Regions from separate parts of the Pseudomonas sp. XK-1 genome, predicted to be linked through region 1. Evidence: predicted binding sites of a transcription regulator. Region 1 holds the regulator's gene; the other holds the start of a gene.
The links. Region 1 encodes sigma-54, which starts transcription at its own class of promoters, with help from an activator protein. Its sites were predicted from a motif close to ANTGGCATNNANNTTGCTNT; they were not measured.

Region 1 (4,326 bases):
CAGCAGGCGCAGTAACCATGGCCACATTGAAAGCCCAGCACCTGGCCAAGAGCTACAAAGGCCGCCAAGTCGTGCGCGACGTCAGCCTGAGCATCGACAGCGGGCAGATCGTCGGCCTGCTTGGCCCCAATGGCGCGGGCAAGACCACCTGCTTCTACATGATCGTTGGCCTGGTCCAGGCCGACCAGGGTCGCATCCTGATCGACGACCTCGATGTCAGCCACCAACCGATGCACGGCCGCGCCCGTGCCGGCATCGGCTACCTGCCGCAGGAAGCCTCGATCTTCCGCAAGCTCAGCGTGGCCGACAACATCATGGCCATTCTGGAAACCCGCAAGGACCTGGACCGCAGCGAGCGGCGCAAGGAGCTGGAAAGCCTGCTGCAGGAATTCCATATCAGCCATATTCGTGACAACCTCGGCATGAGCCTGTCCGGCGGCGAACGCCGGCGCGTAGAAATTGCCCGCGCCCTGGCGACCTCGCCCAAGTTCATCCTGCTCGACGAACCCTTTGCCGGGGTTGACCCGATCTCGGTCGGCGATATCAAACAGATCATCTACCACCTCAAGGCCAAGGGCATTGGCGTGCTGATCACCGATCACAACGTGCGCGAGACCCTGGACATCTGCGAAACCGCCTACATTGTCAGTGACGGCCAACTGATCGCCGAAGGCGACTCCGCCGCCATCCTGGCCAACCAGACGGTCAAAGAGGTGTACCTGGGGCATGAGTTCCGCCTGTAACAGGGGCTTTTCTCACGCAAACAAGCACCACCCCTAGGCAAACCCCTTAGAGTCAGGCATATAATTTGCTTCCTTGTGGCGCTTCCGCGCCCTGTAGTGGATTGCGCACAGACGCCGGTAAATAAGGTCTGCAATGAAACCATCGCTAGTCCTGAAGATGGGCCAGCAGCTGACGATGACACCGCAGCTGCAACAGGCCATTCGCCTACTCCAACTGTCGACCCTGGATCTGCAACAAGAGATCCAGGAGGCACTGGAATCCAATCCGATGCTCGAACGCCAGGAAGACGGCGAAGATTTCGACAACTCGGACCCCATGGCCGATGGCGCAGAAAGCGCCACTTCCAGCGAACAGCAAGAGTCCAGCTTCCAGGAGCCCAACTACCAGGAAACCACGCAGACCGTGGACAACCTGGAAGAAGGCGACTGGGGCGAGCGCATTCCCAATGAACTGCCGGTCGACACCGCCTGGGAAGACATCTACCAGACCAGCGCCAGCAGCCTGCCGAGCAGCAGCAACGACGATGACGAGTGGGACTTCACCACCCGCACGTCCAGCGGCGAGAGCCTGCAGAGCCATATGCTCTGGCAACTCAACCTTTCGCCCATGTCCGATAAGGATCGCCTGATCGCGGTCACCCTGATCGACTGCATCAACGAGCAGGGCTATCTGGAAGAAACCCTGGAAGAAGTGGTTGAAGCCTTCGACCCGGAACTGGATATCGAACTGGACGAAGTCGAGGCCGTGCTGCACCGCATCCAGCAGTTCGAGCCCGCTGGCATTGCCGCGCGCAACCTCGGCGAATGCCTGCTCCTGCAACTGCGCCAGCTGCCCGCCAAAACCCCCTGGCTGAGCGAGGCCCAGCGCCTGGCCAACGACTACCTCGACCTGCTCGGCAGCCGCGACTACAGCCAGCTGATGCGCCGCATGAAGCTCAAGGAAGACGAGCTGCGCCAGGTTATCGAGCTGATCCAGAGCCTCAACCCGCGCCCCGGCTCGCAGATCGAATCGAGCGAGCCGGAATACGTGGTGCCCGACGTGATCGTACGCAAGCACAACGAGCGCTGGCTGGTGGAGCTGAACCAGGAAGCCATGCCGCGCCTGCGGGTCAACGCGCAGTACGCCGGTTTTGTGAAGCGCGCCGACTCCAGCGCCGACAACACCTTTATGCGCAACCAGCTGCAGGAAGCGCGCTGGTTTATCAAGAGCCTGCAAAGCCGCAACGAAACCCTAATGAAGGTCGCCACGCAGATCGTCGAACACCAGCGCGGCTTCCTCGACTACGGTGACGAGGCGATGAAACCTCTCGTATTGCACGATATCGCCGAGGCGGTGGGCATGCACGAGTCAACCATCTCGCGGGTCACCACGCAGAAATTCATGCACACCCCGCGTGGCATTTACGAACTGAAATACTTCTTCTCCAGCCACGTCAGCACCTCCGAGGGCGGCGAATGCTCGTCCACCGCGATCCGCGCCATCATCAAAAAACTGGTCGCCGCGGAAAATGCAAAAAAGCCGTTGAGTGACAGCAAGATCGCTGGTTTACTGGAAGCACAGGGCATTCAAGTAGCCCGCCGTACAGTCGCAAAGTACCGTGAATCCCTCGGGATAGCGCCATCCAGCGAGCGCAAGCGATTGATCTAGGCGGTACAAGAAGGAAGACGGTTCACACTGCACGCAACAACACCCGGCCTCGCCTTTTCGCGCAAGCAACTTCGCTGCCAATGCGCGGGCGGCGACAGTGCCAGACTCGTTCTGCCAGGGTCTTCCACGCCACAGTGTTCCGGCGGCAGGCCTATTGCCTGCCTCTTACACACGGCAACAAGGAGAATGCGGTATGCAAGTCAACATCAGTGGACACCAGCTGGATGTGACCGACGCCATGCGCGCCTACATCGAGGAAAAACTCGGTCGATTGGAGCGCCACTTCGACAAAATCACCAATGTGCAAGTCATCATGGAGGTCGAGAAGCTCAAGCAGAAAATCGAAGCGACCCTGCACATTGCCGGCGGCGAGGTTGTCGCCAATGCGGTACACGAAGACATGTATGCAGCAATCGATTTACTCACCGACAAACTCGATCGCCAACTCATCAAGCACAAGGAAAAACAGCTCGACCGTCAACAGGGCGCACTGGCCCGCTGACCTCGTCTATCTCCTATGATCCGACTTGAAACTATCCTGACCCCCGGCCGTTCCCTGGTGAACGTGCCGGGCGGCAGCAAAAAACGTGTTCTCGAACAGATTGCCAACCTGGTGGCGCGCGAGCTGCCTGACCTGGACGGCCAAGACATCTTCGAAAGCCTGATCGCCCGCGAAAAACTCGGCTCGACCGGTTTCGGCAATGGCATCGCCATTCCGCACTGTCGCCTGCCCGGTTGCAACGCACCGATCAGCGCCTTGCTGAGACTCAATGCCGCGGTGGACTTCGATGCCATCGACGGTGCCCCGGTCGATCTGCTGTTTGTTCTGCTGGTTCCCGAAGCCGCGACCGACGCCCACCTGGAACTGCTCCGGCAGATCGCCAGCATGCTCGACCGCAGCGACGTGCGTGACCGCCTGCGCCAGGCTCAGAGCAATGAGGCCCTGTACCAGGTGGTGGTCGACGTGCAAAGCCAACTCAATCGAGACTGAGCATGCGCCTGATCATCGTCAGCGGTCGCTCCGGCTCCGGCAAAAGCACCGCCCTCGATGTACTTGAGGACAACGGCTTCTATTGCATCGACAACCTGCCCGCCGGCCTACTCCCAGAGCTGGCCGAGCGCGCCCTGCTGCATACCGAGCTGCTCCACCCGCAGGTGGCCGTGTCGATCGATGCGCGCAACCTGCCCAGCCACCTCAAGCGCTTCCCCGAGCTGCTCGAAGAGGTACGCGCGCGGCATATCAAGTGCGATGTGATCTACCTCGACGCCGATGAAGAGACCCTGCTCAAGCGTTTCTCCGAAACCCGCCGGCGCCATCCGCTGACCAACGAAAGCCGCTCGCTGGCCGAAGCCATCGCCGACGAAAGCCTGCTGCTGGGCCCGATCATCGACCTGGCCGACCTGAAGATCGACACCACCCACCTCAATCTCTACCAGTTGCGCGACAGCCTCAAACTGCGCCTGCTCAACCAGCCTGAGCCGGGTACCGCCTTTCTTATCGAGTCCTTCGGCTTCAAGCGCGGCATGCCGGTGGATGCCGATCTGGTGTTTGACGTGCGCTGCCTGCCCAACCCCTATTGGAAGCCGGACCTGCGCGAATTCTCCGGCCTGGATCAGCCGGTGTCCGACTACCTCTCGGCCCAGGCCGATGTCGAAGACATGTTTCAGGACATCCTCGCCTACCTGGTCAAGTGGCTGCCACGCTTTGCCGCCAGCAACCGCGCCTATGTCACGGTAGCGATCGGCTGCACCGGCGGCCATCACCGCTCGGTATACCTGGCCAATCGCCTCGGCGAAACCCTCAAACCCATCCTGAAGAACGTCCAGATTCGCCACCGCGACCTCAGTTAAGGAATTGCCGCGATGCCCGCCTGCGAAATCACCATCATCAACAAGCTTGGCCTGCATGCCCGTGCGGCGGCCAAGTTCGTTGGC
Region 2 (4,326 bases), on a different contig from region 1:
ACGCCCTGGATGCTGGCCAGGTCCTTGAGCCGTTCGGCCTGGGCCAGGGAAGCCAGCAGCAGGGCTGCAGCGGCAAGCAGGTATTTGCTAAGCGTCATGGTGGCCATCCTCAGAACGGCCACATTGGGCTAAGAAAGAAACGGCTCATCCAACCCGGCTGGGACGCGTCGGCAAAGGCCCCGGTGCCCGAGTAGGTGATACGCGCATCGGCGATGCGGGTCGAGGACACGGTGTTGTCGGTGGCGATATCGTCCGCCCGCACCAGGCCGGCAATGCGCACCAGCTCATCGCCAGTGTTGAGGGTCATCCACTTCTCGCCGCGCACCAGCAGGATACCGTTGGGCATCACTTCGGCCACCGACACGGTGATCGAGCCGGTGAGGCTGTTGCTCTGCCCAGCCTGGCCGGAACCGTCGGCGGAACGGGTGGCTTCAAAGCTGGCATCCAGGCCCAGGGTGTCATTGGTCATGCCTAGCGCGCTCAGGCCTGCCAGGGGGTTCTTCGGAGACACAGCCATGCCGAACAGGTTGGGCACACCGAGGTTGGCCGAGCTGTCTTTGCTGATCTGGCTGCTGCTGTTCTTGCTGGCCTGGGTCCGCTCATTCAGGGTGATGGTGATGATGTCGCCGACGCGGTAGGCCTTGCGGTCGCCAAACAGGTTGTTCTCGAAGCCGGCCTGATAGATCGAACCGTTATTTTGCGAAGCCGGCAGCGGCGTGCGCGGCAACACGGGAGCGTAATAGGGGTCATTCGGCTTTGGCGCGGGGGCCATGCAGCCGCTCAGGGCCAGGGGGCCAAGCAGCGCGAGAAAGATCATCAGCCGGTTCATATCTACTACCTCAGGTGTTGCACGTTGCAGGGTGGCTGAACCCCTCCATGGGGCCATGCCTACTGGGCCTGGCGGTTTAAGCCGCTACGCCCGGTGCCTTAAAGATTCTGCGAAATAAAGCCGAGCATCTGATCGGCGGTGGAAATCACCTTGGAGTTCATCTCGTAGGCGCGCTGGGTGGTGATCATATTGACCAGCTCCTCAACCACGCTGACGTTGGAATTTTCCAGGGTGTTCTGCAGGGTGGTGCCCAGTCCGTTCAAGCCTGGTGTACCGACCTGGGGCGCGCCGCTGGAGGCGGTTTCCAGGAACAGGTTGTTGCCAATCGCTTCCAGGCCCGCCGGGTTGATAAAGTCGGCGGTCTGCAGGTTGCCGACGATCTGTGGCTGCGGATTGCCGGAGGTGGTCACCGAGACGGTGCCGTCTTCACCCACGGTAAAGGTGCGCACTTCGTTGGGCAGGACGATCGCTGGCTCCAGGGCATAGCCATTGGAGGTGACCACCTGACCGTCGGAGTTCAGATGAAAGCTGCCGTCACGGGTATAGGACACGGTGCCATCGGGCATCAACACCTGGAAGAAGCCGCGGCCGTTGATCGCCATATCCAGCGGCTGCTCGGTGGTCTGCAGGCTGCCGGCGGTGAAGATCTTCTGCGTGCCCACCACCCGCACACCGGTACCCAGTTGCAGGCCGGAAGGCAGTTGGCTGTCCTGGCTGGACTGGCCGCCGGGTTGGCGACGGATCTGGTACAGCAGGTCCTCGAACTCGGCGCGATCGCGCTTGAAGCCGGTGGTCGAGACGTTGGCCAGGTTGTTGGAAATGGTGGTCAGGTTCATGTCCTGGGCGGACAGACCGGTCTTGCTGACCCACAGTGCCGGAAGCATAGCGATTCTCCTCGGGCGTCGTTTTACCGACGCCGCGTGCTGATAATTAGGTCATCTGCAAGACGCGCGCCATGGCTGTCGAATTCTCTTCGGCAGTGCGCATCATCTTTACTTGCAGTTCGAATTGGCGGGACAGGGAGAGAATCGCAGTCATCTCTTCCACGGCATTGACGTTGCTCGACTCGAGAAAGCCCGAGGTCACCTGGACGGTCGCATCGGCTTGCACCTGGCCCTGGCCCTTGAAACGGATCAGGCCGTCAGCGCCCTTCTCCATCTGCTTGAGATCCGGATTGACCAGCTTCAGGCGGTCGACCTCGGCCAGCACGTTGGGGGCCTCACCGAGGGCGCGAATGCTGATGGTGCCGTCCTGACCGATCTCGATCTTCTGCTCGGGCGGCACGGCGATAGGCCCGGCATTGCCCATCACCGGCAAGCCGTTGCCGGTACGCAGCACGCCCAGGGCATCGACATTCAGGCTGGCGGTACGCACATAGGCTTCGCCGCCGTCAGCCGCCTGCACGGCCAGCCAACCCTGGCCGCCAATTGCCACGTCGAGGTCACGGCCGGTTTCCTGCAGCGAACCTGGGGTGAAATCGGTGCCCGGGCGCTCGCTCATGGCGTAGACCCGCGACGGATAACTGTCACCAAAAATCGGCATGGCCCGCGCCTGCTCGAAATCGCGGCGAAAGCCGGTGGTCGAGATATTCGCCAGGTTGTTGGCGTGGGCACGCTGGGCCAGGCTGTTCTGGTGGGCCCCAGTCATGGAAACGTACAGCATCTTGTCCATGGTCATTCTCCGAGTTGGGCTTGCCGCCCGCTGCTCTGTACAAGCTATAAAGCAATAGCTATGCCAGCCCCGAATAACAACTATAAGACACTGAAAAATATGGTTTTTTAAAAAATAGAAAGGGCTCCGAATGGAGCCCTTCCGACAATCGCCCGGCGATTCCTTGCCGCCTGCGGCAGGCTCAGGGCCAGCCTATCAACGCAGGTTGATGATGGTCTGGGTGATGGCACTCTCGGTTTCAATGGTCTTGGCGTTGGCCTGGTAGTTGCGCTGCGCCACGATCAGGTTGACCAGCTGGTCGGACAGCTCGACGTTGGAGTCTTCCAGCGCGCCGGACTGCAGCGCACCCAGCGTACCGCTGCGCGGCGTGCCGACCACCGGCTCGCCCGAGGAGAAGGATTGCACCCAGGCGGTTTTACCCACAGGCGTCAGCCCCTGCACATTGGCGAAGTTGGCCAGAATCACCTGCCCCTGCACCTTGGACTGGCCGTTGGTGTAACGAGCGAAGATAACCCCGGTATCGTCAATCTCCAGGCCGGCCAACTGGCCGGTGGTGTAACCATCCTGGCTGACGCTGTTGACCGCGAACGAGCTGGAGAACTGGGTGGAACTGCGCAGATCGACCAGTATGCCGGCGGCATTGGCATCGGCCCCATTGCCCGACCATACCGGCGGCGTACCGCCGTCGGAGGCCGCCGGCACCCAGTCATTCAGGGTGAAACGCCCGTTGGCGTCGACGGTAAAGCTCGGACTGGAGACCAGGCTGGCGGTGTCCAGCTCGCCGCTGGCCGTAAAGCCGACCTCCATCGCATAGGGCACGGTCGAAGTCGGGTCGGCCGGATTGCGCCCGTCGATCAGCACATTCATCTGCCACTGGTTGGCCCCGGTCTTGACGAAGTACTGGGTCAGTACATGGGCATTGCCCTGGGTGTCGTAGACATTGGTGGAGGTGGACGAGTTGTAGGTGGTCGGGTCGGCCGGATCGAAGGAAGCATTGGCCACCGCTTCGGCCGCGGCGATTTCCGCGGCAGTCGGGTTCAGGGGATCCACGGCACCGGCAATCGAGGTGTCATAAGCGCCCTGCCAGGTTGCCGGCACGGTATTGGTCGAGTTCAGGTTGAAGGTCTGGTTGAGGGCGGTAGTCGCCCGCGGGGCCTGACTGGCGGTTTCGATGCGCAGGTCGCTGATCACGCCATTCTGCAGGTTGCCGTTATCGTCGACCGGATAGCCCTGCAGCTTGTAACCGAAGTTGTTCACCATAAAGCCGTCACGGTCGGTACCGAAGTAACCGGCACGGGTATAGCTGACCTCGCCGTTATTGCTGGTCTGGAAGAAGCCATTGCCGTTGATCGCCAGGTCCAGGGCATTCTGTGTGTAGTTGATATTGCCCTGATTGAACAGTTGCGACACGTTGCTCAGCAGCACCCCGCTGCCCTGGGCGTTCTTGCCGGAGCCGAGCACCGAGGCCGCATAGACATCGGCGAACTCCGCCCGGGACTGCTTGAAGCCGGCCGTACCAGCGTTGGCGATATTGTTGCCGGTGACGTTGAGGTCACTGCTCGCAGCGCGCAGGCCACTCAAACCGATATTGAACGACATGGAAGTCTCCTTTGCCGGAACAGCCGGCACTCAAAGCTGTTGGTTACTGACCGATGACCTGCACCTGGGACAGCGGCACACTGCCCAGCCCCGCCAGGTTGAGCATCAACTCGCTGCCGCCCAGGACCACACTGTCGACGTTGGCCGGAAGCATGGTGTAAAGCCCCTTGGTCTCGCCCTCGTAAGTCGCCTGCGCTTCAAACTTGTAGGTGCCGGGCGGCAATAGA

Region 2: WMW70_RS06795 (flagellar basal body rod protein FlgF) is a predicted target of sigma-54. The motif match lies at 2,549-2,568, and genes of this name have one in related genera.

Annotation. Positions count from the first base shown of each region.
Region 1 is NZ_JBBPES010000001.1:750,075-754,400, reverse strand. It holds gene lptA (lipopolysaccharide transport periplasmic protein LptA) at 1-15, shown strand, start outside; gene lptB (LPS export ABC transporter ATP-binding protein) at 18-743, shown strand; gene WMW70_RS03315 (RNA polymerase factor sigma-54) at 877-2,391, shown strand; gene hpf (ribosome hibernation-promoting factor, HPF/YfiA family) at 2,585-2,893, shown strand; gene ptsN (PTS IIA-like nitrogen regulatory protein PtsN) at 2,909-3,382, shown strand; gene rapZ (RNase adapter RapZ) at 3,385-4,242, shown strand; gene WMW70_RS03295 (HPr family phosphocarrier protein) at 4,255-4,326, shown strand, end outside.
Region 2 is NZ_JBBPES010000002.1:240,831-245,156, forward strand. It holds gene WMW70_RS06780 (flagellar basal body P-ring protein FlgI) at 1-98, opposite strand, end outside; gene flgH (flagellar basal body L-ring protein FlgH) at 110-829, opposite strand; gene flgG (flagellar basal-body rod protein FlgG) at 928-1,713, opposite strand; gene WMW70_RS06795 (flagellar basal body rod protein FlgF) at 1,760-2,500, opposite strand; gene WMW70_RS06800 (flagellar hook protein FlgE) at 2,696-4,099, opposite strand; gene flgD (flagellar hook assembly protein FlgD) at 4,143-4,326, opposite strand, start outside.